DNA from 3 places in the Robertmurraya mesotrionivorans genome. Region 3 is predicted to be linked to each of the others. Evidence: riboswitches for the same ligand, from Rfam matches in the RefSeq annotation. Region 3 holds a riboswitch; each other region holds the start of a gene.
What was found. Region 3 has a riboswitch for cobalamin ahead of cobO (cob(I)yrinic acid a,c-diamide adenosyltransferase). Riboswitches for the same ligand answer to the same signal wherever they lie in the genome.

Region 1 (10,458 bases), on a different contig from region 3:
ATGGATGTTCTTCCTTCTGCACGCTTGTTCGGATTTTGACGATTTACCTCATCTCGGTAGAACATATAAGGCGTACCTGTTTCAAGCTGAGCCACCATAATTCGGGCCATAATATCCATCGCTCGGTAGGTTTTTCTTGGTAAAAGAGGCTGATTCACGGCTTCTTCGTATTTTTCCGTAAAATACTTTCGATCTTTTTCATCATAAAAGTCTTCAAGACCAAGCGGGTTTCCGTTCTCGTCCTTCCAGCCCATCAGCTGCTTTACTTGGTGTGGACAAAACGTATGCCATTCCCCAACACTTCTGCCGTTTTCATCCTTCTCTTGAAGCTTTTCCATAAATAAATCTGGGATGGTGACTCCTGTAAAAATATCATGAGCCTTTCTTCTCTCATCCCCATTATTGGTCTTTAGTTCAAGGAAGCCATTCATCACGTCTTTGTGGAATACATCTAAGTAGATGGCAACCGCACCTTGTCTTTGACCTAACTGGTCCACACTAACGGCTGTATCATTAATCAGGCGGATCCAAGGTACTACCCCTGAAGACATTCCCTTGAATCTTTTAATATCAGAACCGAGAGCACGAACCTTTCCATAATAGATTCCGATGCCGCCACCTTCCTTACTTAAGCGAGCAATATCCCAGTTATTTAGATAAATACCATCTAGCGAATCATCGACTGTATCAATAAAACATGACGAAAGCTGACCAAAGCTCTTACCGGCATTTGATAGAGTTGGTGTTGCGACTGTCATATATAGATGGCTTAATGCCCAGTACGCCTCTTTTACTAGCTCTACCCTTTTTTCTTTCGACTCGTTCATCATGATAGTCATTGCAATGACTAAGAAGCGTTCTTGAGGGAGTTCGTATACTCTTCTGTCATGATCTCTTGCAAGGTAACGGTCAGCAAATAAAAACAGACCAATATAGTTGAAAAGCTTATCTCTTTCTGGATCGATTGCCCCTGCTAATTGTATAATTTCTTCCTCCGTATACATTTGCAGTAGTTTAGGAGAGTAAATGCCTTTCTCTGTTAACGTGACTAGCAATTCATAAAAATTCCCATATGTATGTGATGAATCATAGTTTCTATTTTGCGAAGCCTGTTTGTAAAGTTCTGTTAAGTATATGCGCGCGGCAACAAATGTCCAATCTGGCTGGTCCATGGCAATGTTATTTAAGGAGTAAAACAAAGCTTGTTGGCTCACATCTTTTTTAGCTACCTCTAATTCATTTACCATTCTAGTCATGTCAGATGTATCAAGCTGATAGGTTACAGAACACTCTTCAATTGCTTTTAACACTGACTTATATTCTTCTTGCAAATCTACTACTGTCATGATCGTCCCTCCTGAAAATAAAAAATCCGCTCAGTAGTCCTTGAGCGGATGAAACGATTTCAGCAAAAGACAAAAAGGCATTGATCTGATTTTGTCTTCTGTCGCCATCGTCTCATCTTCCCAATCCCCGAGAAAGTTGAAACATCTTAAGTAAGATAGGTCTCCTGACTTATGCTTCACTCTACTTTGAACCCTTCCCATCTAGGCACCTACATCGGTAAGCAATCTACACAGTGGTCTGTTCATTTTGTCAGCATTTACAGTTGCGGGGGCAGCTCTGGTCTCTCACCAGATTCCCAATTAAGCCGTACGGCATCTAATCTTAAGGCAAACAACACAATATATAGTTAAGTTTTCACATTTATATATCTATATCTAGATATTACAAATTTAATAGTAACGGTAGTTTAGTAGATTAGCAAGTAGAAAATGTTTGTTTTGGTAAAATATTGTTGTTGACTTTAGGAGGTGAAGGAGAGAATTGTTGTTTTTATAGGGATGGTAGATTTTTAAATATTTTTTAATAAATCGTGTGAAAATTACAGCTAAACTTAATTTTTTTATTGATTTTCTTCGGGGATTAGTAGATTTTTTACTCTATTTTTGGATTTTTTACCGATTTTAATAATTTATTTGCGATCCGAAGAATTTACTTGCGATTTCCGAATTTTATTTGCGATTCGAAAAATTTATTTGCGATTCCCAGATTTTATTTGCGATTCGAAAAATTTATTTGCTATTCCCGGACTTTATTTGCCATCCGAAATTTCGCCGCCTCCGATTCCCATTTTCCTCAGGCTCCCTCTATAAAAAAAGATGAACATCGCCCCATGCAAATGTTCATCTCCTTAATCTAAATATTCTCCTGCCTCAATACCTCAATAATATTATCCTTCTTCACTTTCGCGATGGAATACAGCATGGCTGATCCGACAATTACAAATACCGAGACAAAGCAAATCCCAAGACTAAGCCACGGAATCCAAAACGGGTACGTAAAACTATTCATAGTCCCTTTATAAATGAGGAACATGATACCCATACTGATCGGTAACCCATACAGCAGTGCTTTTAATCCATAGAAAATACTTTCATAGCTAATCATTTTATTAAAGCCTTTTGCAGTCATTCCCACTGATTTCAACATCGCAAATTCCCGCTTCCTTAAGGAAATACTAGTGGAAATCGTATTGAATATATTAGCTATTGAAATAGCCGTAATGAGTACAATGAAACCATACGTAAAAATAGACAATAGCATCACTAACTGTTCTTCCCGCTGTCTACTTTGGTACACATTATAAATATAAAGATTCGTTTCCTTCATATCCTCGATTTCTTGCTGTGTCTTCAATGGATCATCTGACATTAAAAAGAGTTCAGTCTGTAGATTATCGGCTAATTTCTCATTCACCAATTGATCAATGACTTGATCAGAAACAATAATATTTAGACCACCCACTCCTGATGAGTATACTCCCATTGGCAACTGATCGGTCAATCCAGCTACCTCAAGATGTTTCTCTAAAGGCATTATCTCACCAGTGTCAAAATCTTGGGAAAGCAGTTCTACCTTCTCACCGACTGACGTTTTTATGCTCTTGGTTTCTATAAACTTACCTGTTTTCCCATCTTGATAAGAAATAGTGTCAACAATAATACCCGAAATATGATTTGCATCAGTCAACCGACTAACATCTACCCCTACCTGATCAGCATATTCTTTTAGGCTTTTTTCATCGAGACCAATTAGACTGAGATAGTACGTAGCCTTCCCATCCTCAATCCCCATTGTTTCTACTAATTCGTCTGGAATCTTTTCTTTCTCGACTAACGTAGCTAGATCCAGCCTTCTCATCGTACTAGAGTTGGTTACATCAGGGAGTGTCCGAATATTTTCAAAAAGCACTTCCACATTAGATATGGATGCTTCCGAAGCTCCAATCTGAATATCATAGTTAATCCCATCCTGAGATAGTAATAAAGACTTTTTTAAACTATCGGTAAAAAACGAAACGGATAAAAATAAGACAATACTGATAACAAGTGAAAAAACAGTCACCCGGTATCTACCCTTGTTCCGCTTTAAATTTTTCAGCCCGATTTCTGCTTCCACTCCAAACATTCGACGAATGAATTTTGATGTCTTTACGGTTTTACCAGTAAGCTTGATATCTGCTGTTTGACGAATGGCATCGATAGCTGTTATTTTAGAAGCCTTTCTCGCCGGTATAAACGTAGAGATAAAGATGGTCAGCATTGATACAAGGCAAGCACCTATGATGGAATACGCTGTGATCGTTAATTCTAGAGATACCGAAACACCAAGCGCCCCTTCAAGAAACTGATTAATAAACCAAAAGGTAACACCCATCCCTCCAATTCCTGACAAGAGACCGATTGGTATACTTATTAAACCAATGATGAAACCTTCAAAAAACACAGAGTTTCTCTTTTGACTTTTGGTAGCTCCTACACTAGAAAGCATCCCTAAATGGCGAGCACGTTCAGAAACAGAAATCGCAAAGGCATTATAAATTAGAGCCACTGAACCAATGATAATAACAGACATAATAATCGCTAATAATGAATATAACGTTCGGTTCAGATTATCATCGTCCGAAACACCATAATAACGAAGCAATTCACTATTAAAATCAACCTTTGAAATATCATTTTCTTTTGCAAGCTGTTCCGCGTGTTTGAATAATGACTTCTTCACCTTTTCTAATACAACTACCGCATTAACAGAACCATTCTCATCTAACACGGACTTATCAATACTAGTGATTACCGTATAACCTGGAGCCCAGTTTAGTTCCCATGAAACTCTTTTCATCACTCCAACGACGGTATATTGATGCGTTTCTTGATTTTGCAGCTCTTCAATGATTTCTTCTTCCATCATCTGCAGATCGGTCTGTTGGTCAAACTTTGTTTGATTTCCTGCCTCATCTACCAACATACGGTCTCCAACAGGTAAGGTAAGCTGATCTCCAATATTTAATGGCACCTTGCCATTGGATTCAATCGAATCACTAATGATAATTTCATTTTCATTTTCCGGTAACCGACCTTCACTTAACTCAATCGGAAACTGTTCAAACCCTTCCGAACTAAAGCCTTTCACAAATAGGTAAGGTTTATATGCATTTTGGCTTCCTTCCAGAGGAGCGTAGCCAAGGTCACTTGAAAGGATCAGCTTTTTTGTTTCTTCATCTGACTTGATCGCTTCTACCTGCTCCAGATTTACATCCTCATAAACAACATGCCATTCCCCATCATTTGAGATAGCTTGTCTTTTTGCTAAATCTAAAAAAGAAGCCCCTAATGTGGTCACGGCAGTCACCATTGCGACTGAAATAATCACCCCAATGATTGTGACCAACGTCCTTCTCTTATTTTGCTTCAAATGCCTAATCGTTAGCTTATTGACAATATTCACGGACGAATCACCTCATCCTTGGTGATCTTGCCATCTTCTATTGCAATGACCCGATCAGCCTGTAGGGCAATTCGCTCGTCATGGGTAATGACGATCAACGTCTGTTGGTACGTTTTATTAAATCTCTTTAATAAATCGATAATCTCTTCACTATTTTTACTATCTAGATTACCGGTTGGTTCATCTGCTAGCATAATAGCTGGATTGCTAATTAATGCACGTCCAATGGACACACGCTGCTGCTGTCCACCCGAAAGCTGATTAGGCAGGTGGAGCAATCGATTTTGTATATTTAAAATACTCACAATCTCTTCAAACTGCTTTTTATCCACTTGATGTCCATCTAAGAGAAGAGGAAGCGTGATGTTCTCCTCCACTGTTAAAATAGGAATTAAATTATAAAATTGATAGATTAGTCCGATTTGTCTTCTTCGAAAAATTGCTAGCTGTGTTTCATTTAGCTCATAGATATCTGTGTTATCAACAAATACCTTCCCGCTTGTTGGTCTATCGACACCACCTAGAAGATGTAGCAGTGTAGACTTCCCAGAACCCGATGGCCCAATAATGGCCACAAATTCCCCTTTATTAATGGAAAAAGACACATCATCGAGCGCCTTAACCGCTGTTTCTCCTTTTCCATACACCTTAGATAAATGTTCAATACGTAAAATTTCCATCCTGTCCCTCCATTAGGCCCTTGATACATTTTAGTATATCGGCCAAAAATGACTATCAAGTGACTAATAAGGTGACAATTTTGTCACTTAAGGCTATTATTTATATATTTTAAAAAGAAACGTGGTTCCGAGCCCTTCTTTACTTTTTACCTCAAGTGTTCCATTCTGCCTTGTAATCATGCTGTGTGCCATCGCTAATCCAATTCCCACACTCTCTTCGCTCGCATTTTTCCCTTTATAAAAACGCTGGAACACATACGGAAGATCAGCCTTCGCAATTCCCTCCCCATTATCAGCAACCGAAATTTCTGTAAAAAGGGGATTCTCAGCATAATGAATCCGTATCTCTCCACCTTCTTTTGTGTGCTCCACGGCATTTTTCAACACATTAATGAGTGCCTCCTGTGTCCAATGGAAGTCACCTAAAAAGGAAACACCGTCTTCCCCATCAATGATTAATTTCTGGTCTTTTATATCCATAGGAATCAATAATGGTTCTACCGATTTTTCAATAAGCTGCTTCACGTTTACTTGATCCTTCTTAAACGCGATGGTCCCTGCATCTAGTTTTGATAGCTTTAATAAAGAAGATACTAACCATTCAATTCGTTCTAACTGGACCTGAATATTATTCGTAAATTCCTTCCTCTTTCCTTCTGATAAGGTAGAGGCACTTAGTAAGTCAGCCATTACCATCATAGAGGTTAAAGGCGTCTTTAACTGATGGGAGATATCAGATATCGCATCAGTTAAGTGTACCTTATCCCTTTGCAGCAGTGCTTTATGCTCAGAAAGCATGATGGTTACTTTGTATATTTCACTTTTTAAAATACTAAGTTCTCCCTCATAGTTGTCACGAATATCAAGTGACGGTTCACCTGAGCTTATTTTTCGAAGATATCCTGAGAGTTGCTTAATTTCCCCATAGCGCCAATAAGTAAAAGCGATGCTACAAGCGATAAAAAGGAGAGATGTTAGTACCATGAGTACTACTGGCTGTAAAAGGGATAGAGAGGCGACCACCGTAGCTGTTCCCCCAATCAGGAAAAGCAATATAACAAAAAGCTGAAATTCTCGATTTCTTAACATACTACTCTCCCATCTTGTATCCTAATCCGCGAATGGTTTTGATAATCGTTGGGTTTTGCGGATCATCCTCTAGCTTTTCTCTTAGTCTTTTTATGTAAACGGTCAGCGTATTATCGTTAACAAAGTCACCAGCCACATCCCAAATCTGTTCTAATAACTGGCTCCTTGAAAGCACTTGCCCATAATGGTTCGCAAAAATTAGGAGAAGGCGATACTCTAGGGCGGTTACTTGAACCTCCATCCCATTTTTATATACTTTCCCCTCAAGGGTATTGATGCGAATGGATTCAATGTCCAACATTGACTGTGTCTGCTTTTGATAGCGTCGTAATACAGTGTTTATACGAGATAAAAGCTCACGAATTCTGAATGGCTTTGTAATATAATCATCCGCCCCCATATCTAGCCCCATGACCACATTCCCCTCATCATCAATAGCAGTTAAAAAGATAACAGGCACATCACTATGTTCTTTTACCAATCGACAAAGGTCATAACCACTTCCGTCTGGTAGTGATAAATCAAATAAACAGAGATCAATTTCATTGAGTTTTTCCTTTATTACCTTCTTTGCTGATTCCACATTGTAACAAAGTATGGTTGAAAACTGATCCTGCTGGAGAGAGTATTCAAGGCCTGAAGCAATGATTTTATCATCCTCGACAAGTAATATGTTCATCTACAACACCCAATTCTTAGCAAATATATGTACTATGTTTATCATATGGCAATCAGCTACTTTCTCCAAGCAATTACTTACACAGGGATATAAAAAAGACGACTGGCTAAAAAGCCCAATCGTCTTTTCCTATCCATATTAGTTCGGTAAATTATCGTTTAAATGGCGGTTATGTGCAATGTTATTGTTTTCATCCAGTAAATGCGTCATGCCGCGAACAAGAGTATCATCTTCTAGGAGACTCCATAGATGATATCCTAGATCCTCTCTCTTTAATAGGATGTCCTCTAACACTTGAACAGTTCCAAAATCATTTAATTCATGTGCACGTTTAATCGTCTTCCTCATCATGCCTTGGATTTTTATTTCGTGTTCAAGATCATTTCGAAGGTAATCACGTACCGTGTAACGCCCCTCTACTTCATGCTTAATATAAGAGATTTCGTGTTGCGTTACTGGATGAGCAGTAGGTACCACTCCAAGTCTAGCCACTCTTTCCCCTACATCATCAATATGCTTTTCCGTTACATCAATATGTTCATCAAGTATATGATGCAGACTTCCAAACGACTCTGCCCCTTCCGTTAACCAGTGGTGCTTCGTGTACTGGTGTAAAGCTACATTTAGGGCACATAGGTGTTCATCAAGCTGAAGTCCCATTTCGAGTCTCGTTTCATAAGGAAGACTGATCCCAGATCCTTCTTTACGAGCCGTTCTTGGTTCTTGTCTTAATATCATTTCATTCATATGCTGATTCGTGTGTCCAGGCATTGCAGGATCGAATCCAGACTTAGAAAGTTTAAACTCATCTGGAGAAAACCCTTGGTTATCATAACCTTGCATAGTAAAACCTCCTTCTATTTAATATGTACGTAGTTAGTGTAATCATATCTAGTGAATCTATTCTGCAAAAAAGACCCTCAATTTTGAGGGTCTTCCGTACGATTATTAGTTTTCAGCTAGCTTTGCAGATACAACGTTTGGCTCTTCTTTTTCTTCTATCGGATCCTCCGCTTGTGTTGCACGTTTGATAAAGAATGCGAGGATGAATGCAACAATAGATATCCCTGTAGCCACTAGAAATGCATCGTTAATTCCTTCGAGCATTGCCTTCATCATAATCTGCTCTTTCATTTGAGCGATCATTTCAGCAGTTGGTTGAGCTGCTCCTTGACCTGCAGCCGTCTTCATGGCTTCGTCAGCAAGTTCTTTGGCGTGTGTTTCTGTACGATTAGACATAACCGTAACTAGTAATGCCGTTCCGATTGCCCCAGCCACTTGGTTTAACGTATTGTTCATTGCCGTACCATGTGGATAGAAACGAGTCGGAAGCTGATTTAATCCGTTTGTTGAAACAGGCATCATAACAAATGACATCCCAATCATTCGAACCGTATAAAGTATTACTAAGTGAGTATAGCTTAAGTCCACCGTTAGCTGACTAAACTCATACGTAGTGATAACAGTGATTCCTAAACCAATTAGCGCCAATACTCGACCACCAAATTTATCAAACAATCTCCCCGTAATAGGAGACATAATAGCCATTGCGATGGCACCTGGTAGGAGCATTAACCCCGCGTCCAGTGGAGAAATTCCACGAATCGTTTGAACATAAATCGGAATAAGGATCATTCCTGAGAATAATGCCATGTTTGTTACCATGGATATAGAAGATGACAAGGCAAACATTGGATATTTAAACACTCTAAAGTTTAACAATGGATTGTCTTGCTTTATTTGTTTTAAAATAAATACTACTAGCGAAATGAAACCGACTGCAATAGCCAGGTACACATGCGGACTGTCCCAGCCCTTGCTTCCCGCCGAGCTAAATCCGTACAGTATTCCACCGAATCCTATACTTGATAAAACTAATGAGAAAAAGTCTAAACGAAGATTGCTCTTTTCTTTCTTATCTTTTAAAAGGAAGAATCCGATTAATACCACTAATACTGAAATAGGTGTAATAAAGTGGAAAAGCATTCTCCAATCATAGTGTTCGATAATCCATCCAGATAATGTTGGTCCAATGGCTGGGGCAAACATGATGATTAAACCAAATACCCCCATCGCTGTTCCTCTTTTTTCAATTGGGAAGCTAACGAGCATTACGTTCATAAGCAATGGCATCATAATGGCAGATCCTGATGCTTGAAGCATACGTCCAGCTAAAAGAATCGGAAATTCATGAGCCACACCAGCCACTAGTGTACCGATCGTGAATAAACTCATGGCGACTAAAAATAAATTTCGAACAGAATATTTCTGTATCAAGAAGGCAGTAGCCGGAATTAATATCCCGTTAACAAGCATAAAGCCAGTAGTTAACCATTGAACCGTTGCAGCTTCTATCTCTAAATCCTTCATTATGGATGGCAAAGCAATATTTAATAAAGTGTTATTTAAAAACGTAATGAACGCCCCAATTAACAGAACTCCAATAATTCCGTATGGCGGCCGTTTATCTTGTTTTTCAGCCATGTATGTTCCTCCTATACTATAAGTCCAATAAAATATACTTATGTTATATACTTTACATATATTATACCCTCAGTACAAAAAATGCAATGGAAAAACACAGCTAAATAATGGGTTTGTAACCTTCAGAAAAATAAGTTACTATACATTTATACAGTGAGTCCAAATACTAATTTAGGTGATACGATGAATGATCGGAAGCAGCACGTTATAAATACCGCACATCAGCTTTTTGTAGAAAAAGGGTTTCAAGCAACCTCCATTCAAGACATTTTAGATTATAGTAGTATTTCAAAAGGAACATTTTATAATTACTTTTCTTCCAAAAACGAACTACTCATGGCCATTTTCCGAGACATACAAAAAAAGTTTGAGCATGAAAGAAACCAACTATTAATTGGAAAAGATCCGTCAGATATTGAGATATTTATTAAACAAATGACACTTCAAGTTAAGACACATCGTGCCACAAACCTAATTCCTCTGTATGAAGAGGTGTTATTTTTAAATGATGTAGAGTTAAAGAAGTTTATCAGTAATATTCAATTAAGACTATTAAGATGGGTATATGAACGGCTAAATGATATTTTTGGAGAGAGTAAAAAACTCTACCTTCTTGACGGGGCTATTATGTTTACTGCTATTTTGCACCATAATCTAAAATATGAACGAAAGGCAAATAAATTATATAGTAATCCGGAACGAGTCGTACGGTATTCCGTGAATCGATTATTAACA
Region 2 (10,458 bases), on a different contig from region 3:
ATACCAATTATGACACCAACACCAAGCTCTCTAAGGACAAGTTTCGTGATGACACGTTTGTTAATATCATTCGATACAAGTCCACGAACAACCACTGCTAAAGATTGTGTACCCGTATTTCCAGTCATTCCGGATATCATGGGGATGAAGAAAGCAAGTGCTACAATTTCTTTGAGTGTTTCTTGATACGTACTAATGATGCTTCCAGATAAAATACCAATGAGTAATAAAAGAATGAGCCATGGAAGTCTTCTGTAAGCAGCCACATAGGCCTTTGTATCAAAATCAATCGATTTACCTGAAGCGGAAAGCTTTTCAATATCTTCGTTCGCTTCTTGAATAACAACATCAATAATATCATCTACGGTAATAATACCCATAAGTACATTTTCTTCGTTTACAGCAGGAATGGCCATGAAATCGTAACGTTGAATAAGCATGGCAACCTCTTCTTGGTCCGTATCTACTGAAACAGAAATGACCCGTTCGTACATAATATTACGAACAACTTCGTCAGCTTCTGCCATTAGAATATCACGGTAAGAAACAACTCCAACTAGTTTACGGTATTGGTCGATCACGTACAGATAATTAATGGTTTCTGCGTAATCAGTAAACGATTTGAGCTTGGTTACAGCTTCCTTAACGGTATAGTAATCTCTTATCCATACAAAGCGGTTCGTCATCAATCGCCCAGCTGTTTCGGAAGGATAATTCATGATGTCTTGAACGGCCTTAGATTCCTCTTTTTTCATTCCAGATAAGAGCTGGCTGATTTTTTCAGGTGACAGGTCATCAAGCAATGAGGCGAGGTCATCGTTATCCATTTCATCGAGGACTTCACCAGACCGTTCAATACCCAGTCGATTTAAAACATCAAGCTGTTCGGTTTTGCTTAATTCCTCAATGAGGTCTGCAAGCATGTCTATATTTAAGTATAATAAAAATCTTTTTTTGTGTTTTTCGGGCAATTCCCCATATATTCTTGCGACATCATAAGGCTGGAGCTCATCCAATATCGTATCAAATTCTTTTCGTTTTGATTCTTTTAGCACTTTAATGATGTATAGGGTAATTTGGTTTTCTGGCATATTTGTAATCATACGTATCACCTCTCAGGTGGGTAAGTTCTTTGCAGCAACATGCTAATTATAGAGAAAAACGATTCATTTTAAAATGGATGTTTAATAAAAGTTTGTGAATTGTAAAGATTGTGCTTGAATTATATAGTGCTTATACAATAGTATAGTTTTATTTAGAAGAACAGTGCGGGAAATTCATCGAAACTTTTTTATACGTTCATTCGTCATAAGTAAGGGAGATATTACTATTATTGTGGAGGTTTACTAGGTGAAAAAAAGCAATCAGGAGAAACGCGATCTTCTCTACATATTCCTTAATGAAGGTGAACAATATGTTCTGACACACGGGATTGAATTTAAAGAGTTTGCTCGGTCTCTTTCCGATTCTTTGAATCATCTTTTGTTGATTAAACATGCTTACGAATCGGGAGAGTTTAATCGTCACACATTACTAGAATACGTCCCTAAAGAGAAGCTGCATCGGCTTATGGGTGAGGATGTTCATGGTTATGGAGATTTTTGCTGGGTGGATTTTGAAGAGCTTGAAGGCGTAAATGCCTTATCTGGTGAAGAGATTGCCGAGTTACTTTATATGGGGCATATGAAGGAGCAACTAAAGCAGCCATTTAACCGACATCTGAGAAATAGATATGGTTATTTTGCTCACGATGATGGATGGTGGAATAAGGTTTATTACCGGACGTTAACTGATTTTTATCGGCTACTATCTGATCTAGTACCTGAGAAGTTAAATGAGTTCAAACCAGAAAAGGGAATTTTGGGGTTGAGAAAAAGGAGGGAGTACCCTCCGATGGATATCGATATTTCTCTTTCTTTAAAACCATTGATGAAAGAGGGAATCTTATTATCTTTTAAAGATGCGGTACAAAGTAGAACGAAGATTGAAGTCCCTATTTGGGTCATTGGCGACTACATGAATATGGATGATATGTTCGAGGAGTACGAAAAACTGTCTAAAACCAAATTCGACGCAACCCTCACATTCGACAAAAAAACAAAGCAATGGCAGTAAAAAAGGTGTCAGACACCCTTCGTGGACAAATCGGCCTGATTTGTCCGTGTGGGGTGGACACTCGTGGTTTTATTGAGACTGATAGTATGTAACTAGTTCTTTAAGCTGGGATAGCATACGTTGTGTCTCCTTCTCTTCAATATTACTAATAGGAGAGATTTGAACCCAGTTATTGTGTTTCAAATACGCACTTTCATAGTGTAGTAAATAGCCATTCATCTCCATATCCTCTCCGATAAAGGTAGAGGGTATTTTTGTTGGGAATGGAATGGTCATAATGGTCGGACAGGAATGTTCTATCTTAGATAAGACATGGATGCCATGAGATTCGAGATTCTCCCGAATATACAGATATTGACGACCAATTCTTTCAAAAGGCTGTTCCTCTTCATAGGCTTCTAGTGACTGGTGAAGAGCGGAGATGAGATTTGATGAGTGTGTAAATGGGACTCCGTCGTTCTCTATATACCATCCGAGATCAAGATAGCCGGGAATCGTTTCATCTTTTTTCATGTAATGCTGGTGAAACACAATGGAAAGACCTGAATACGAGCCCAGTGCTTTACCGCTAACTCCTGAAGCAAGATAGATATTTGAGAGATTTATTGGCCTAGCCCCTATGGAACTAATAGCATCAAGGCAGATTTTTATACTCTTTTCCATGCAGGCTTTTTGCATATCATCCAAGGAGTTTAGAACACCAGTCGATGTTTCACAATGTGTGAACCAGATCCACTCAGGGTTATGCTTGTTAATGACCTCTTTTATTTCTTGCAGAGTAAATGATGTCCCCCAAGGTATTTCGTAACTTTCAAAAGATAAACCAGCACGGATGGCGTGACCTTGCAGTCGCTTTCCAAACTCCCCGTTAATAAAAATGACTCCGTTTGAAAGTTTTTTCAGCTGCATGGCGATGACTTCATTCGCCAACGTTCCAGACCCAAGAAGAAGCTGACAATTCGCAGCTTTGGTTAATCTCAAAAGTTTTTCTTTGACAGAGTTAAATAATGTTAGAAAGGCTTTAGAGCGATGAGAAATGGGTGGACTCATAAGTGCTTTTGTAACATCATCTGCTACCATAATAGGTCCGGGCATAAACCGGCTAGAAGAAATCCCTATGCGTGAAGAGACTTGTTTTTCAAAGGTGTCTCTTGTGATATACATGGGATGAAATTGTGCATCTTCTGTTCCAACTGGATCATGAAACACTGTGAAACCGAGTTGTGTATAAAGTTTGGTTTGTCTGGTGGTTCCCGATATAACCGCTGCGTCGTATCCTTGTTTGATACAGTAGTTGGCTAATAATTGTGAAAGTCCTAGAAACACTCTGCCGTTCCGATTTTTTGCATCAACAGCGAGGAGGCGAATTTCGCATAATAGATGAGCTTGAAAGGGAAGATGATCTTCTACAGGACCAATCTTTTTATCAATGGAAAAAGGTCGCTTATCTCGAACGGCAATCATTCCAATTAGTTGTTTGTTCTTTAGACAGATAAGGTACGTATTTTCAGCGTGAAAAGGGTCAACTCTTCTCTCTGTATCAGACTTTGGATGCTGTGGAATCTCTTCGACAAATGTACGATAATTTAGTTTGTGAATTTGCTCCATTTCTTCTTCGCTTCTTGCAATTTTGAAAAGCAAGCCCATTTGGTTTCCCCCTATACTCTTTCTTTAATATTTGTTCGATGAGCAAAAAGAATAGTGATTACTGTGAGTGCGATCATTCCGACGGAAGTGTATGTATAAGACTCAATAAAGAAATAGACCGGAAGAATGCATAGGCTTAGTAGACCAGCCATAGTAAAGCTGCGGAACAAGGAATATGTGATCGCGAAGCTAACGAGAATGACAAGTGTTACCGTCGGTTCAAAAGCAATGATTCCTCCGAGGAAGCTAGAGATCCCTTTTCCTCCCTTAAAGGAAAGGGTGATGGGCCAAATATGTCCTATAAGGACAAATAAAAATCCAACTAATTGAATCTCCTCTGAAAAGCCTAGCATTCTACCAAGAAGGATAACTGCCGCCCCTTTAGACGCATCACCTAAAAAGGTAGCGACAAAGGCCGACTTATTTAAATTTCGCCCGATATTACGGGCACCCACGTTTCCACTGCCTACCTTCCGAATATCAATCTTTCCAAACAATCTTCCAATAATGTATCCAAACATGATGCATCCAATGAAGTAGGAAAGGAAGAAATAGCCCACTACTACCATAGAACATGACCTCCACGCTATGTTGTATATATTCCATATTATGCTAAGCAAAACCTCTTCACAATAAGAAGTTACTGTCCACCCCAGGAGGACAAAAAGGCACGAAGTGTCCACGAGCGGTGACGGACACCCTCCGTGGACATTTTGCCCGATTTTGTCCACGAAGGGTGTCTGTCACCATTTTGTTAAAAAGGGGTTGCGTTTGTGGGGCTTTGTTAGTGTATAATCAGACGTAGCAGAAAATTTCATAATTCGACTAGTAGTAGGTGTCTTCATACTGAAGACTTAAAAAGGAAGTTGGTGAAATTCCAACGCGGTCCCGCCACTGTAAATGGGAGCAAGCTGCAAGTAATACCACTGTACGTAAAAGTATGGGAAGGTGCAGCAAGCAATGACCATAAGCCAGGAGACTCGCCTATTGCTATGCACCGAATTTCCTACGAGGATAGGAGTGGTGTGGCAGACCGTTACCTATTATTTGATTTCTATTTAGTGTAAAACGTCTATCATACCAGCATCTTCCTGCCTTTGTAGGAAGATGCTTTTTATTTTTTACATAACACAGGGGGAAAGAAAATGCGCCAAAAGTTTTACGCACTATTTGCAATACTCGTACTATCACTAGGAATTCTTGCTGGTTGTGGGAGCGCAACTGAAAAGGCAGAAGATAACCAAAACACAGAAGGTCAAACGGAACAAAGTGAACAACAAGCAGCCTTCCCACTTACACTTACTGATGCATTAGACAATGAAGTGGTTATAGAAGAAGAGCCAAAGACCATTGTTTCTTTAATTCCAAGTAACACAGAAATCGTGTATGAATTAGGTTTAGGTGAGAAGGTAGTTGGGATCTCTGATTATGATAACTATCCAGAAGAAACGGCTAATGTTGAAAAAGTCGGTGGCATGGAATTTAATGTGGAAAAAATCGTTTCATTAAATCCTGATATTGTTTTAGCACATGAATCTTCAGCTTTATCTGCAGAAGCGGGACTTACTCAATTAAAAGATGCTGGAATCACAGTATTTGTTGTCAACGACGCAGTGAATTTTGAGGAAGTGTACGAAACAATCAACCTAATCGGACAAATGACAGGAACAACAGAAGAAGCAGAAGCGCTAACAGCTGCTATGAAGGCAAAGCTTGACGAAATTAAGGAAAAAGCTGCAACTGTAACCGAAAAGAAAAAAGTGTTTGTTGAAGTTTCACCAGCACCAGACATTTACACACCAGGGAAGAACACATTCATGGATATTATGCTTCAAGTGATCAATGCTGAAAATGCAGCAGGAGATCTAGATGGTTGGGCGAGCATCGACCAAGAATCGATTGTTGAGAGAAATCCAGATGTAATCATCACTACGTACGGCTACTACTCCGAAGATCCTGTAGGTCAAGTAACTTCTAGAGAAGGCTGGGCAGATATGACTGCCGTGAAAAATAAGCAGGTTGTAGATGTTCATTCTGATCTGGTAACACGACCTGGGCCAAGGCTCGTTGAAGGGGTAGAGGAACTTGCAAAAGCCGTATATCCGGAAGTATTTAATAACTAATCGATTAGCAGCATACACAATGGGAGCCTCGTTTCTCCTGTTAGCTATTGTACTAGGCATTTCACTAGGAACTGTGAAAGTTCCTATCTTAAGTACGATTCAAATATTACTTGCACAACTTTTTCCGTTTGTTTCACTAGATGGAATTGACCAAATGCATGTAAATATCGTTTCGAATATTCGCCTGCCAAGAGTTATCTTAGCAGGACTTGTTGGAGCGGCTCTAGCAATTGCTGGAGCTGCCTTTCAAGGTTTACTTAGAAATCCACTTGCAGACCCCTATACATTAGGAGTTTCCTCTGGTGCTTCAGTTGGAGCAGTTGTTACTTTGTTTTTTCAGCTGTCGCTTCCAGTCATTGGGGCATTCACACTTCCTGTTCTTAGTATTTTGTTTTCTTTTATAACTATTTTCCTCGTATTAGGTTTCGCGCAAAAAATAGAGCGCTCCATGCGAGTGGAGACGATTATCTTAACAGGAATCATTTTTAGTTCCTTTCTCGGAGCCCTTATCTCCCTAATGATTGCCTTAACAGGTGAGGAGTTACGTCAGATTATTGGTTGGTTACTGGGAAGCGTTTCCATGAGAGGGTGGGTATATATAAAAATTATTCTCCCATTCTTCCTTATAGGATCAGCCATCTTAATTTTTAACGGAAAAGAATTAAATGCCATGTCGTTTGGAGAGGAAAGAGCTCATCATCTTGGAGTGAATGTCCAACGAAGAAAGCATATTATTTTGATGGCGGGGTCCATGTTAACCGGCAGTGCGGTAGCTGTTTCAGGTACAATTGGTTTTGTTGGATTGGTTATTCCACATTTAGCGAGAATGCTTTGGGGGCCAGATCATAAACATCTACTTCCGTTATCGATTCTTACTGGTAGTGCCTTTTTAATTTTAGCTGACTTAGTGTCAAGGACCATCATTGCTCCTATTGAGCTTCCAATTGGGGTGATAACCGCTCTGATCGGGGCACCTGTCTTTGCTATGATCCTACTAAAAACAAGAGCAGAAAGAAGTGGTTAACATGCTTCACATTCAGCATGTCAGTGGCGGATACGCTGGTAATTCTATAGTAAAGGATATTTCCTTTGAAGTGAAAAAAGGCGAGATGCTTGGTATTCTTGGACCGAATGGAAGCGGTAAGACCACGCTTTTAAAAATGATAAGTGGAATTTTGCCCGCCTCAAAAGGAACCATTTCTATTGATGGAAATAAGCTTTCCGATTATTCTCCCAAGGAACTTGCTAAGCTGATCGCGGTGCTGCCTCAGCATGCGGCAGATCCATTTTCCTACACGGTTAAAGAAACGGTATCGCTTGGGCGTTATGCCCATCAAAGAGGCTGGTTTCATAGCTGGAGCCCAGAAGATGAGGAAACCGTTCTACGAGTCATGGAGCAAACGGGAACATTGAGCCTTCAACATCGAAATATTCAAGATCTATCTGGTGGTGAGAGACAAAGGGTTTACTTAGCTCAGGCGCTCGCCCAGGAACCACGTATCCTTCTTCTTGATGAACCGACCAACCACTTAGATTTAAGCTATCAAAAAGAGTTGTTTGATCTGTTAAAAAAGTGGTCAAAGGAATGTGAACTAATGGTTGTTTCCATTTTCCATGATCTAAATTTAGCGGGCTTATACTGTGACAGACTTCTGCTCCTTCATGAGGGGAAGATTGTGATAGAAGATACTCCGAACGAAGTGTTGAAACAAGAACGAATTCAAAACGTCTACCATACGAAAATTGCCAAACAGCCTCATCCAAAGGTTCCTGTTCCACAAATGGTGCTGTTACCAGAGTGGGAAAATGACCAGATAGAAGAGATATATCAAATTGATCCATCAGTGATTCATGCTTCATCAGAAAGAATTGTAGTAAAAACGGAGCAACCATTAAAAACGATGAGCTCTGGAGTGATTGGTTCTGGAACGGGCTGGTACCAGAACTTTGTTAATCGCCATGTAGACAAAAACTATAATTATAGTGATCATAAACAAGAAATGGCCAACTATTTAGAAAGAAATGGCTTCATTCCAGGGGAAACAGTTGGAATGATGACTGCTGTTAAGCTTGAAGATGTATCATATAAGCTTTATGTTGATGGCAATGTTTCCATTTTTGTAGTCGTGACGGCAGGTGTCGGTAATGCAATAGACGCATCCGTGATAGATAGAGAAGTGTTTGAATATACACCTGGCACAATTAATACTTGGATCTTTGTGAATGGTGAATTGTCTGAGGAAGCATTTATTCAATCAATCATGACAGCAACAGAAGTAAAAGTGAAGGTCTTGCAAAATGAAGAGGTGCTCGACTTAAACACCGGGACACTTGCAACAGGTACATCAACAGACAGCATCTTAATTGCAGCTACCCAAAAGGGAACGGCAATTGAGTATGCAGGCTCCTTTACTCAACTAGGTAGATTAGTTAGCAGAGGAGTTTATGAATGTACAACGGAAGCGATTCGGAAATCTAGAATGAGAAAAGAAGGCATGAGTTCGTCACTATAAATTCATTCAAAACTGTTCCTGGAGGAAGAGCCGTGAAAACTGTTCGTGCATTTCTATTAAACCTACAATTTTTTACATCAATTCCTATAAAAATGAACTTGCCAATGGATGCCGCGCATATGAAACGTGCGGTTGGCATGTTCCCGCTATTAGGAATTTTACAAGGAGGCATTTATTCGGTCCTTCTTTTCACCTTAGTAGAGTGGACACCATTATCGACAGTCTCCATTGCTTTTATCCTATGGTTAGCGTGGATCTTCTTTACAGGAGGTCTTCATCTAGACGGTTGGATGGATGCAAGCGATGCTTTCTTTTCATACCGGGACAAGGAAAAACGATTAGAAATTATGAGCGATCCTCGAACAGGAGCATTTGGTGTTTTATCTGCTATTGTTCTGTTAAGTGGTCGCTATTTGTTTTTATATGAAATCATCCATTTTGTTCATTCTTACACTTACATAGTCATACTTTTCATTCCTTTTTTCAGTAGGGGAGTGATTGGTGCGTTATTGGTCCTTGCCCCACTTGCAAAGAATGAAGGACTTGCAGCATTTTTTAGGGAGAGATTGAGTAAGATTTCTTTACTAAGTTATCCTTTCTATTGTATGGTCGTGTTAATAGGATTAACCCTTTTCTTACCGGCCATTGCTCCCATTTTCCTCTTGTTATTTGTAAGTGCTTGTCTATGTTATTTATTTATCCGAAAAAAAACAGTGCAATGGTTTGGCGGAATAACCGGAGATGTGCTGGGAGCATCTGCAGAAGGGACGGAATGGTTGCTATGGATGATTGTGTGGTTATGGCATTATGCAGGCATGGCTTAACAGAGGCAAATAAAAAACGAGCCTATTTAGGGTGGACGGATTCCCCTTTATGCCATCATCCCTCACCACTAGTAACGAAATATGAAGGGTATTTTACTAGTGATCTAGGACGATGTTTATCCACGTTACAAGCATTCTTTCCTGAAGTAGAACCGATTCGAATGAGCGAGCTAAGAGAGATGCATTTTGGTGACTTTGAGGGATGCACCTTTGACGAATTAGAGGACAATGATGAGTATAAAAAATGGCTGAATCATTACAAAGAAATAGCCACCCCTAATGGCGAAAGCTTTCAGCAGTTTGTAAGAAGAATTGATAGTGGCTGGAACAAGATGATTTCGGAAGTGAAAAATAATCATTGGAAACGTTCGTTTGTTGTCACTCACGCAGGTGTTATAAGGCATTTATTAGCTTCGTTTGCACCAGACGAACGAGCATACTGGGACTGGAATGTGTCACATGATTATTATTATGAACTACTATTTTCAAATAAAGCATTTGAAAAGGGAGAACGAGCCTTTTCACTAAAGAAAGTATCCATTTAAAGGGGATGATGAGCAAATGAAGATTTATACAAAGACGGGAGACAAAGGGCAAACAAGTATCATCGGTGGAAGAGTAGATAAGGATGATATCCGAGTTGAGGCGTATGGAACAATTGATGAAGTTAATAGCTTTGTTGGACAAGCTATGCTTGAGCTCAATGAGGAAGTCTTTGCAGATGTGCTTGCAGACTTGGAGAAAATTCAGCATGAGTTATTTGACTGTGGAGGAGATTTAGCCAATGTAACATCTAAACGTGTTCCGAAGCTTACAGATGAAGCTGTTCAGTACTTAGAGCAAAGAATCGATGTGTATGCGGAGGAAGCGCCACCACTCGAGCGCTTTATTTTACCAGGAGGAACAAAGGCTTCTGCTACCATTCATATTGCTCGTACCGTTGCTCGTCGTGGTGAACGTCTAATTGTCAGTTTATCAAAGGCAGATTCGACGACCCCAAGTGTGTGCTTACAGTATGTAAACCGCCTTTCTGATTACTTTTTTGCTTTGGCGAGAGTAATAAATTTCCGTTTAGGTGTCAAGGATGTTGAATATGTAAGAAGTGCGAAGGTGTTTCGAAATTAGATGAAGTAGGGAAGAGGAGATTGTCTATGGAAGTTAAGCTTGGATATGTCATTTTGTACGTGGACAGCTTAGAAAAAACAAAGCGATTTTATGGTGAACTACTTGGATTAA
Region 3 (10,458 bases):
TTGCCCTTCCTTCCGCAGCAATACCTATTAGCTTTATTTTGTTAGTCATCGATACTCGCCCTTCCTAACAACTGTCCATTTAATGTGTATACACTTGTCTCAATATGAAGTCCGCCATCTATCTCTTCCATACACTTTTTACAGCAGTAAAAGCAAAGTAAGTCAAAAAAACGCTGTCCCACTTCTCTTTCCATCCATTCTCCAACCTGTGAAGCAGTGTTGGCATGAGAAATAGCTTTCGTGAGTGTTTCAGATGCTCCAGACTCCTTCGCAATTTGAGCCAAAAAGGAAAAATCTATGCTTTCTGTGTGGGCATGAACCATCATTTTCCCTTGTGCCACTTTTGACAATTTCCCCATCATTCCAACTAGCTTCACATGTTTTACACCAAGCTTTTTGCACTCATGCAGCGTATATCCAACAAAATCTCCCATTTCTACAAATGCAACTTCGGGCAAATGATCATACTGCTTCATCGCGTACTTCTCGCTCCTGCCACCAGTGGTAATGGCAACTGTTTCGCATCCTCCTGTGCGTGCCACTTGCAGAGCTAATGTGATGCTTGCCGTGTAAGCCTCGTTTGAAAAAGGGACCACGATTCCCCTTGTTCCAAGAATCGAGATGCCACCAATAATGCCCAGTCTTCCATTAAGCGTCCGTTTGGCAATTTCTTCTCCATCCGGAACAGAAATAACGATATGAACACCTTTCGTAACTTTGTACGTTTCTAATAAATGTTGAGCTACTTCACGAATCATTTGTCTAGGGACAGGATTGATGGCAGCCTCCCCAACAGGGATTGGCAGGCCTGACTTGGTGACGCGTCCCACTCCCCTTCCACCGTCAATCGAGATGGAACATGAATCAGTAAAGTGAACAGTTGCTTGTATGAACGCACCATGTGTCGCATCCGGATCGTCGCCACCATCTTTGATTGTTTCTGTTGTTACTTGATTTTTTGAGACATCAACATACTGAATGGCAAAGGGAACAAACTCCCCAGCAGGGATATAAATCGTTGTTTCTTCGACTCTTTCTCCTGTAAGCAATGTGATCATAGCTGCCTGTACTGCTGCTGTCGCACAAGCCCCTGTTGTATATCCTGAACGTAGGTTTTTCTTCTTTGTTGCTTCCATTTCCTACAATCCTTTTTGAGCTAAAATGGCTATCGCATTAATGGCTGCCACCGCAATCGTGCTTCCGCCCTTTCGTCCTACATTGGTAATAAACGGAACATCAATCTTTGCTAATTCTTCCTTCGATTCTTCTGCGGAGATAAATCCTACTGGTACCCCAATGATGAGACCAGGTTTTGCTTCCCCCTCTTTTACAAGACGAATAAGCTCAAGTAATGCAGTTGGGGCATTGCCAATTGCAAAAATACCTCCTTCCGCCTCTTTAACTGCTTTTCTCATCGCAAGGATGCTACGAGTTGCCTGTATTTTTCTTGCTTCTTCCACAACTTCAGGATCTTTAATATACACCTTTGTTTCACAGCCATATGCTTCAATTCGGGGCTTACTTATTCCAACCTGAACCATTTGAACATCACAAACAATTTTCTTTCCAGCTTTTATCGCAGAAATTCCCGCTTCAATCGCTTTCGGATGAAAAAGCATGCTTTTTCCTAGTTCAAAGTCAGCTGATGCGTGGATGATTCGCTGAACAATTTTGTATTCTTCTTCAGAAAAAGAGTGCACACCTATTTCTTCATCAATTGTCTCAAAGCTCTTTTTTTCAATTTCCTGTGGCTGAATCGTTACTGGTTGAAACTCGGTGAGAAAATTCATATTCTCTATCCCCTTTTATGAATTGAATAACACTTTCAATAGAATGATAGGTTGTTCCATAATCAATACATGGCCTTTTAATGACGATCGATTCTATTCCTAAGTCCTCTGCTGCTTCCACTTTTTCACGGAAAGATCCTTCATCTCCACTTTCTTTTGTTACGAGTAATTTGATTTGATAATTTGTAAGTAGTGCTTTATTCAGCTCCTTCGAAAAAGGACCTTGAATCGCAATGATATCTCTTGAGGGGATACCAAGACTTTCACATTTTTCTAAGTTCTCCTTTAGAGGAAGGAGTCGGAAAAGAGTTCTTCCTCCCTTGCGATTTCCTAGTTTTTCTGAAAAGATTGCCAATGTTTTGGCGCCAGTCGTCAGCAGGATATTTCCTTCATACTTAGAAGCTCGGTCAGCAGCCTCTTCATAGCTCTCCACATAAGTCACTTGCTTCCCTTTTAAAACTAGCGATTTTCGCTCGTATCGAATGTAAGGAATATGTTTGGAAGATGCTGCTTGAATCATATTTCTGGATGCTTCCTCTGCAAAAGGATGACTACCATCAATTACCAATTGCACAGAAAAATCGGTCAAGCATTTTTCCATTTCAATGGCTGATAGTCTATTAACCAGGACAGGAATCCCTTCTTTTTCAAGTAATATGGCTGCGTTTTTCGTGACCACACTCACTACAAGTGGAAATCCCTTTTCATGGATCATTTTTGCAAGCTCCCTAGCATCACTTGTACCAGCCAGCAGGAAAATCATTGACTTACTTTCTCTTCAAGATGATGGCCCTTGTGATGATGGTGATGGTCATGGTCATGGTGATGTGCCATATGCTCCGCTGCCTCCATTCGGAAGCGACACGTATCACAATTCATCATGACAGAGTCACTTATTGCTTCATCCATTCGTTCCATAAACACCTTTTCAAGCTTCGGATGAAACCCTAAATTAGAAGCGAGTGTTAGTTGTATTTGTGGTAGCTGTGTTTGTAGTTTAACCATCTGCTCTTCAAGTCGTTTCATGAGCACACCTGTAAACAATAGGTAAGGTAGAACGATGACCTTTTTGGCGCCTAGTATGAGGAGTGTAGTTACACTTTCCTCTAATGAGGGTTCTGTTACAGCAATAAAGGCCGGTTCCATTTTTTTAATAGAAAGCTTTTCACGTAGCAATCGGGCTAGCTTATATAAATCACTATTTGCACCACCATCACTACATCCTCGACCAAGAAGGACAACTCCAATATCATCTTTTGCCACAGACGTAACATCCATTCCTTCCTCTATCCTCTGTTCACAAATCTCTACCATGCTCTTATGTACACCAATTGGCCTTCCATAAGTAAACGTAACAGAAGGATATTTCTTTCTCGCTTCATCAATGGCAAATGGTATATGAAGCTTAGAATGGGAAGCAGCAAATATCATCATAGGAATTATGGCTATACTCGTTGCCCCCTGAGCCAAGCATCGTGAGATACCGGTATCCATATTAGGGTCAGTAAGCTCTAAAAAGCATGTTTCAACAATCCATTCCGCACTCATTTGATTTTTAATGTTTCTTACCATCTGTACGACTTGTTCATTGCCTTCTTTCTCTCTGCTACCATGCCCAACGAATAGAACCGCCTTCATATGATTTCCTCCTTTATGCTTTTCCGCCATGCAATGCCCAAGGTTCATTCTCTTTTCTAAGTCTTTCATGTGGCTTCAGTGGCTGTAGAGTCGAATCCAGATCATATTTTCTCTGATAACCTCTTGGAGTGACCATTTTCCCATTCCAAACAAATGTTGTAGAATTACCAATAATAACGGTTGAGAGCATACCAATTTCATGCGTCAGCATCTCACCAAGTGTAGTGATTTCCACCTTCTGGTTGTCACGATACGCCCCCTTCACAAGTCCAACCGGTGTCTGCTCCGAGCGGTATTGAAGAAGAATTTGCTGTGCCTCTTCAATTTGAGCCGTTCTCTTCATGCTTTTTGGATTATAAAGGGCAATAATAAAATCTGCCTCTCCTGCTGCATGTAGACGTCTCGCAATAGTCTCCCATGGAGTTAAGTGGTCGCTTAACGAAATCGTACAAGCATCATGCATGACCGGGGCTCCTAAAAGAGACGCGCACGAATTAATAGCAGAAATACCTGGTATAATTTCGACACGAACATCTTTTATGTTTTTTTCCGCTAACACCTCATAAACAAGTCCTGCCATCCCATATACTCCAGCGTCTCCGCTAGAAATGACAGCTACATCCTTACCACCTATGGCTAAATCAATTGCTTCTTGAGCTCTCGTTACCTCCTCCGACATAGGGGAACTGATAACCTCTTTTTCTTTTACTAGCTCACGTATTAAGTCCACATATGTCTTAAATCCAACAATTATATCGCTCTCAAATATCGCTTCTTTTGCTCTTTCTGTTATATGTTTTTCATGGCCTGGCCCTAAGCCAACGATAAAAATAGATCCTGTCATTGAAACCTTCCTCCTACAATTCTTTTTGAATGGATGAATGGATTTTCGTTTTTCAGTAAGGTCCGTAACAAGGAAAAGAGTTGATCTTGATTCATTGGGACGAACACACTGTTAATAGGTTTAATTAATTCGTCATATACTTCTAGCATCCATGGTTTTCGTAGCTGACTTCTTTGTAGCCTTTCCTCATTCTGAAAAGCATCATATGGACACCCCTGAAACAACAAGCACCCATTGCTAATGATCATAATTTCATCAGCCCATTCATACGCAAAATCAACATCATGTGTTGATAAGACAATCGTTTTTCCTTGTTCATGAAACTCATTTAATAGTTCGATCATGGATTGTGTGGAAATGGGATCCAGCTGAGCAGTTGGTTCATCTAGCAAGAGGACCTCAGGGTTCATCACGAGAACTCCAGCTAGAGCCACCTTCTTTTTCTGCCCTTGACTTAGAAAATGAGTCGGCTTTCCCTTTAAGTAGGTAATTCCTGTTTTCTCCATAATGTCGTCTGTTCTTGTTTGAATCTCAAGTTTGGAACATCCTAAGTTTCTTAAACCAAACATAATATCTTCCTCAACGATGGAGGAGAAAAGCTGAGAGTCAGGGTTTTGCAATACAAGTCCAACGAGTTTTCTCAACTCCTGTAAAGTAGAACGAGTGTATGAAAGCTCCTTCTCCTTAAAAAAAACGGAGCCCTTCGTTGGCTTTAAGATTCCATTCAAATGAAGAAGCAATGTTGATTTCCCCGCACCATTATTCCCGAGCAATGCAATCTTTTTCCCCTTTTTAATAGAAAAAGAGATATCCTGAAGTGCTGCTTCTTGCTCGTTGAATACTTGATAAACATTTTTGAATTCAAAAAGAGTTGAACTCATACGAAAACTCCTTAACTAGTAAAATTCAGTAATAGAACAGCTAGAAAAAATACAGTAATAAAGCCAATATGGATTACAGAATAGTTTTTTCTTTCGTAGGACGGGTCATACAACGTTCCTCCACCACGAGAATCGATACTGATTTGAAGTTCTTTTGCTTGATGGTACGTTTTTATAAATAAAGATGTTACTAGTCGGCCAGCTGAAAATAGCCCCGATGATATAGATTGATACCCAAGTCTACTCTTTTGTGAGACGTAAATATCAGTAGCGGTTTCAAGCAATAAAAACAAGTATCGATACGTTAACATCATGATTTCTAGCAGTAGTGTAGGCACCTTCCATCGATGCAAGAGACATACGATCTCATTAATCGGAGTGGTAAGGATGAGAAAGTACAAGCAGCATATACTGCTAAAAGAACGGATAATAAGCGGGACCACCACTTCCACCTGATCCGGAAGAAAGTATAAATAAACGTTTGCTAGCTTTATTAAAAGAATGGCTTGGTGAACACCCGTTGATGGGGCAGCTGCTATGGAAAGGACGATAGATACACTTCCTATGCTTAAAAAGGAAAGTGGGAGCAAAAGAAGTTTTCCATAATAGCTGATAGGGATTTTTGCCACGAATAAAATAAATACACTCATCACAATAAGTACTAGAAAGGAAATCCAACTGTTTTTTAAAAGCAAGACTAGTAGAAGACTTCCCATGCTAAAGACCATCTTTTCAAAACTATTCACGTGATTCAGTTTGTTTATATGAGCGAAATAATCGATCTGTAGCATTAGGAACGATCATTTCTAGAAAGATATTTCAGCTTGGCACGTGAAAAGCCGATAAAGTAACCAATGACAACCGATCCAATCGAGGCTTGAACGGCAAACAACAAGCTCTCTACCTCACTGCTGCTTGGTTTCCAAAGGTTTTCTATCCATGGTGTGTAAGATGGAGCAAGCTCCGCAATAACGGCAATCGCTTCCGTATCTGTCCCTGAAAAACTGGCACTACTCTTGAAGATAAGCGGAATGGCAACAAGAAAAATAATCAGCATGAAAAGCAAACGATTCTTTTTCATGAGCTAGTCTCCTTACGTAGAAAGTTGAGCATTTGTAATTCATTGGCATTGTATTTTAGTAGAAAATTCATCACAATCACAGTAATGATTCCTTCTGAGAGTGCTAAAGGTATTTGTGTCACCCCAAATACGGAAATAAATTTTATGAATGAACCTACGAACCCGCTAGCTGGGTCAGGGAACGCAATCGCTAGTTGAAGAGAAGTCATGGCATATGTAGCTAAATTGCCTAACGCAGCAGCAAGGAAGATCGCAAATTTCATGTTGATCTTTACGCTTTTGAGCAGGATATAAACACCGTACGTAACGAAAGGACCGACCACAGCCATAGAAAAGGCATTTGCACCAAGCGTACTTATTCCACCGTGAGCTAGTAATAATGCTTGAAACAGCAAAACGATAAATCCGACTACACACATAATGATTGGGCCAAAAAGGAGGGTTCCTAATCCGACCCCCGTAGCGTGTGAGCTACTTCCCGTTACCGATGGGAGCTTTAATGCGGAAAGAACGAAAGCAAAGGCCGTACTTAAACCGAGCATCGTTTTTATCTCTGGCTGAATCACCACTTTCTTTCGGGCCGTATGAATGCCTGCTGCTAAAAAAGGAAGGAGGAGTATCCACCAAATCATCGCCCACTTCATTGGTAGAAATCCTTCCATAATATGCATCGCGTACGCATCAGAGTTGGATCCAACCCAGAAATAGAGGATTCCTGCACCAATTAGCACCAATTTCTTGAGATTACTCATTCACTGTACCTTCCTTCTAATAATCTAGCCCGACGATGGCTGGAACGTTTTGCTCATAGTAATGTTTAACCTCTCTCATTTCTGTGACTAAATCTGCTGCCTGAACGATATCCTTCTTGGCCTCTCTTCCAGTTAGTACAACATGGAGACCGTCTCTTCTTTTTTGAAGCGCTTCCAACACCTCTTCCGTCGGGAGGATATCTTCAATGGAGAAACGAGAAATCGCTAACGCATTATTAATCTCATCCAGAATAAGCACATCAACTTCATTGCTTTGTAAAAGATCCTTGGCTAATCCCCAGGCATTTTTTAAAGCCTCGCGATGTTCGTCTGGCGTTTTCGTCCAGGTAAAACCTATCCCCATTGGATAAATATCGATTCCTAGTTTCTGTAAAACGGTACGTTCACCCACACTACGATCAGGTGATTTAATAAATTGAATGATTTTTACTCTTTTCCCCTGACCAATCGCTCTTACGGCGAGCCCAAGGGCGGCCGTTGTCTTTCCTTTTCCTTCCCCGGTGTATACGAGTAGTTGACCTTTGTTCGCCATTCTTTTTCACTCCTATTACGGCATGTTTGTTACATACTGAGCAAAAGAAAAACACTTCCCCTTGGAAGTGTTAACAATGTCCGTGAACATTTAGTGAGCAAAAAAGGCCGTCACCTAACACCTCCCCTATCCTCGTAGGTTGGTACCATTCTTGGCTTAGGCAGGTCTCCTGGCTTGTGCTCATCACTCACTACCCCTTCCCGTGTTTTTGTACACAGTGGGTGTTGTAGCTTGCTCACACATACAGTGGCGGGACCGCATTGGCATTGAACCAATTTCCCTTTAATCTTTTCTGTTTGAAAAGAAACCTAAGTCTTTTTGTATTTGTTTTTTTGTATTTATTTGGATTATACTCCTCAGAAAGGGATAGTGAGAAGTGCTCGAAGCTGACTTTTTGGAAGTTTCATAATATACCCATAATTCCGATGAATAATTGTCACATTTTTACTAAACAGACGCTTCCAATAAATGTTCTATACTCGCCTCAACCAGGAGCTTCCTTTGCCCTTTTTCCAGTCGTATCAACGTTAAACTCGTTCCCTCACTGATGGGAGCAGACCAGAAATTTTTTAATGAAAGCTTTTTCACTATCGATAAAAATGCCATGATGGTTACCCCATGAGTGACAATTAGCACTTTCCCTTCCACATACGTTCTTTCGATTTCCTGTAGAAAGTCTTCGACTCTAGTAATTACGTCTGTAAAGGTTTCCCCTCCATCGTTGCCATATCGCTCTGGAGCATTCCAATAATGATCATACTCCGATGGAAACTCACGATAAATTTCGTCCTCCGTTTTCCCCTGCCATTTTCCTAGATGAATTTCCATTAAACGTGGATCTGTCTTTATGTTTGTTTCATTTGGTCGGATAAGCTTCGCGGTGGTATAAGCCCTTCCACTGGGAGAAGAGATCACCTCATCAAAAGGGGTATCAGCTAAGTAGTCTCTTAACCGCTTAGCATCCTCCACTCCTTTTTTTGTAAGGGAGGAATCCAGTCTACCCTGCATTCGCTTTTGTACATTCCACGTGGTTTGTCCATGCCTAGCAATATATAAATCAACCATAATGGTCACTCCCTGTTGAATTTCAAAAAGTTAGTTCATGATAATAATGTCCTGAAAGTTCCTTTACCATATGCCCTTTATTAGCTGGAAATGCGATCAGGAAGCAGGTAGATGGTCCAGATGTTTTTTCTAAATTGATCACACTCGTCACTTCACTTTTTATAAAATCTCGGTTTGAAAATAGACGATTCAATTCATAAAGTATCCCTTTTGATCCAACAGGCATTAAGACAGCACCATCTAGGTTTGAAAGCTCCTTCACTAATCGTAAGGGAGCTACTTCTGTTTCCTGCTCTATTACTTCATTTCCAACAAGAGGAAGACCAATAACCGCCACTTTCGTATCCTCTAGAAAGGGAGTTGCGCTCAAGGGAGCATGGCTTATTCTTTTTCCTAATACCGTTAATCCGACGGCAGATTGGACAAGTGAAAAGTTACTTTCGGTGCTTCCATTGATCTGAATGTCTGGTACATCAAGCTCAAGTAGACCTTTCGTAATTCCTTTTATGAGTCCTTCCCACGCTTCCTCTCCACAGAAATTTTGAAGAATCACTGCTTCGGGAATAGCTCCTGCACAATAGCATTCCATGGCTGCTACACGAAAGGTGTAATAACCAACGATATCGTAAGGAACCTGTACCTCATCAAGCTCTTTTAATCCGATCGCTCCGCTATTATCAGAAGCTACCACAAGGGTTTCTTTTCCCATTTTAAGTAATTGGACATCTCTCATTTTTGAAACTTCCCCGCTACTGCTGGTTTCATTATGCTAGCTAAACGAGGAGCAACGATCACAGCTAAAACGGTATTAAGGACAGATGCAATCAGTAAAGATGGAACCATACTAATATAAAATGCTTTTGATATTAAAAAGATAAATGGCAGTGGAGCTGCAAAGGTATTACCTAGCACGAATAAAATAGATGCCGTCCACTTGCTGCCTTTTTGATAAAAATAAGCAAATATCCATGTAAGCATTGCCATTTCGATAGCGATTAAGAAATGCATAGGTCCAAGAGGCATTCCTCCAATTAACGCAGATACCATATGTCCTAATCCACCGACGATCGCCCCAGGGATTCCTCCTAAAAGCGCGGCAGCAACGATTGCTGGAAACGAATCGAGCGCGACACTTCCAATGATTGCTGGAATTTTTATCCCACCACCTATAACTGTTAAAGCTATAAATAGGGCCATCCAAGTTACTTTTGCCACCTTCATTTTTCCTTCCTCCTTCTGAATTGTAATTACTTAATCAGTTGACCAATTCCGTACCAAATATGATCCACTCGATCACATAATTGGACCGTATCCTGAAACGTCCATCCCGCATCATCGCGCCATTTTCGATCTATTTTTTCAACAGGGACAATTCCTCTTGTAATATCTGAACCAATGATCACGACCTTTCTCTTCCAATCCTCCTTTTCCCAACGTGCCCAATGCAATAGTGTCTCTTTCCATATGCTTCTAACTGTATCGGATTCATGTTGGAGCGATAACTCCCTGATCCAATACTCGATTCCTTCTACCACCACTAAGGAGACATCAGAATCTTCGCTAAGCCAATCATAATACGAGCATTCATAAGCCTTTATCCAACTTTCTCGTGGATACTGGCACATATCGTAATGGCTACGTACCCACTCGGCTTTTCCATTACATGCTCCTCCCATCACGAAATGCAAATTCATCCCCCTCCTTTTTCATACAAATCGGAACTCCTGCTTCAACGAGATACGCTTCCTTTGCCATTGCGACGACCTGTTGGTTTAGCCTGCCAAGGAGCTTTGCATACACAAGAACAAGGTCGCTTGATAGGATCAATTCATTCAAGATTTCATTACTAACGAC

Region 1: linked by a shared signal. The riboswitch ahead of ACRX5O_RS19065 (ribonucleoside-diphosphate reductase subunit alpha) and the one ahead of cobO (cob(I)yrinic acid a,c-diamide adenosyltransferase) in region 3 are both predicted to bind cobalamin.
Region 2: linked by a shared signal. The riboswitch ahead of ACRX5O_RS18320 (ABC transporter substrate-binding protein) and the one ahead of cobO (cob(I)yrinic acid a,c-diamide adenosyltransferase) in region 3 are both predicted to bind cobalamin.

The regions. Positions count from the first base shown of each region.
Region 1 is NZ_JBPCCH010000015.1:64,620-75,077, reverse strand. It holds gene ACRX5O_RS19065 (ribonucleoside-diphosphate reductase subunit alpha) at 1-1,346, opposite strand, end outside; cobalamin riboswitch at 1,485-1,681, opposite strand; gene ACRX5O_RS19060 (ABC transporter permease) at 2,200-4,791, opposite strand; gene ACRX5O_RS19055 (ABC transporter ATP-binding protein) at 4,788-5,471, opposite strand; gene ACRX5O_RS19050 (sensor histidine kinase) at 5,568-6,560, opposite strand; gene ACRX5O_RS19045 (response regulator transcription factor) at 6,562-7,239, opposite strand; gene ACRX5O_RS19040 (Dps family protein) at 7,378-8,082, opposite strand; gene ACRX5O_RS19035 (DHA2 family efflux MFS transporter permease subunit) at 8,188-9,723, opposite strand; gene ACRX5O_RS19030 (TetR/AcrR family transcriptional regulator) at 9,907-10,458, shown strand, end outside.
Region 2 is NZ_JBPCCH010000014.1:3,035-13,492, reverse strand. It holds gene mgtE (magnesium transporter) at 1-1,103, opposite strand, end outside; gene ACRX5O_RS18335 (hypothetical protein) at 1,351-2,115, shown strand; gene ACRX5O_RS18330 (aminotransferase class V-fold PLP-dependent enzyme) at 2,185-3,762, opposite strand; gene ACRX5O_RS18325 (glycerol-3-phosphate acyltransferase) at 3,774-4,331, opposite strand; cobalamin riboswitch at 4,579-4,764, shown strand; gene ACRX5O_RS18320 (ABC transporter substrate-binding protein) at 4,908-5,885, shown strand; gene ACRX5O_RS18315 (FecCD family ABC transporter permease) at 5,848-6,909, shown strand; gene ACRX5O_RS18310 (adenosylcobinamide amidohydrolase) at 6,911-8,398, shown strand; gene cobS (adenosylcobinamide-GDP ribazoletransferase) at 8,431-9,222, shown strand; gene ACRX5O_RS18300 (histidine phosphatase family protein) at 9,171-9,767, shown strand; gene ACRX5O_RS18295 (cob(I)yrinic acid a,c-diamide adenosyltransferase) at 9,784-10,347, shown strand; gene ACRX5O_RS18290 (VOC family protein) at 10,374-10,458, shown strand, end outside.
Region 3 is NZ_JBPCCH010000004.1:24,120-34,577, reverse strand. It holds gene cbiE (precorrin-6y C5,15-methyltransferase (decarboxylating) subunit CbiE) at 1-49, opposite strand, end outside; gene ACRX5O_RS08620 (cobalt-precorrin-5B (C(1))-methyltransferase) at 42-1,136, opposite strand; gene ACRX5O_RS08615 (precorrin-8X methylmutase) at 1,140-1,790, opposite strand; gene cobK (precorrin-6A reductase) at 1,738-2,553, opposite strand; gene ACRX5O_RS08605 (sirohydrochlorin chelatase) at 2,550-3,428, opposite strand; partial or broken gene cobJ (precorrin-3B C(17)-methyltransferase) at 3,457-4,272, opposite strand; gene ACRX5O_RS08595 (energy-coupling factor ABC transporter ATP-binding protein) at 4,269-5,153, opposite strand; gene cbiQ (cobalt ECF transporter T component CbiQ) at 5,165-5,944, opposite strand; gene ACRX5O_RS08585 (energy-coupling factor ABC transporter substrate-binding protein) at 5,944-6,234, opposite strand; gene ACRX5O_RS08580 (energy-coupling factor ABC transporter permease) at 6,231-6,986, opposite strand; gene cobO (cob(I)yrinic acid a,c-diamide adenosyltransferase) at 7,003-7,539, opposite strand; cobalamin riboswitch at 7,682-7,866, opposite strand; gene ACRX5O_RS08570 (histidine phosphatase family protein) at 7,987-8,604, opposite strand; gene ACRX5O_RS08565 (ATP-binding protein) at 8,627-9,337, opposite strand; gene ACRX5O_RS08560 (ECF transporter S component) at 9,334-9,825, opposite strand; gene ACRX5O_RS08555 (bifunctional adenosylcobinamide kinase/adenosylcobinamide-phosphate guanylyltransferase) at 9,852-10,298, opposite strand; gene ACRX5O_RS08550 (bifunctional adenosylcobinamide kinase/adenosylcobinamide-phosphate guanylyltransferase) at 10,264-10,458, opposite strand, start outside.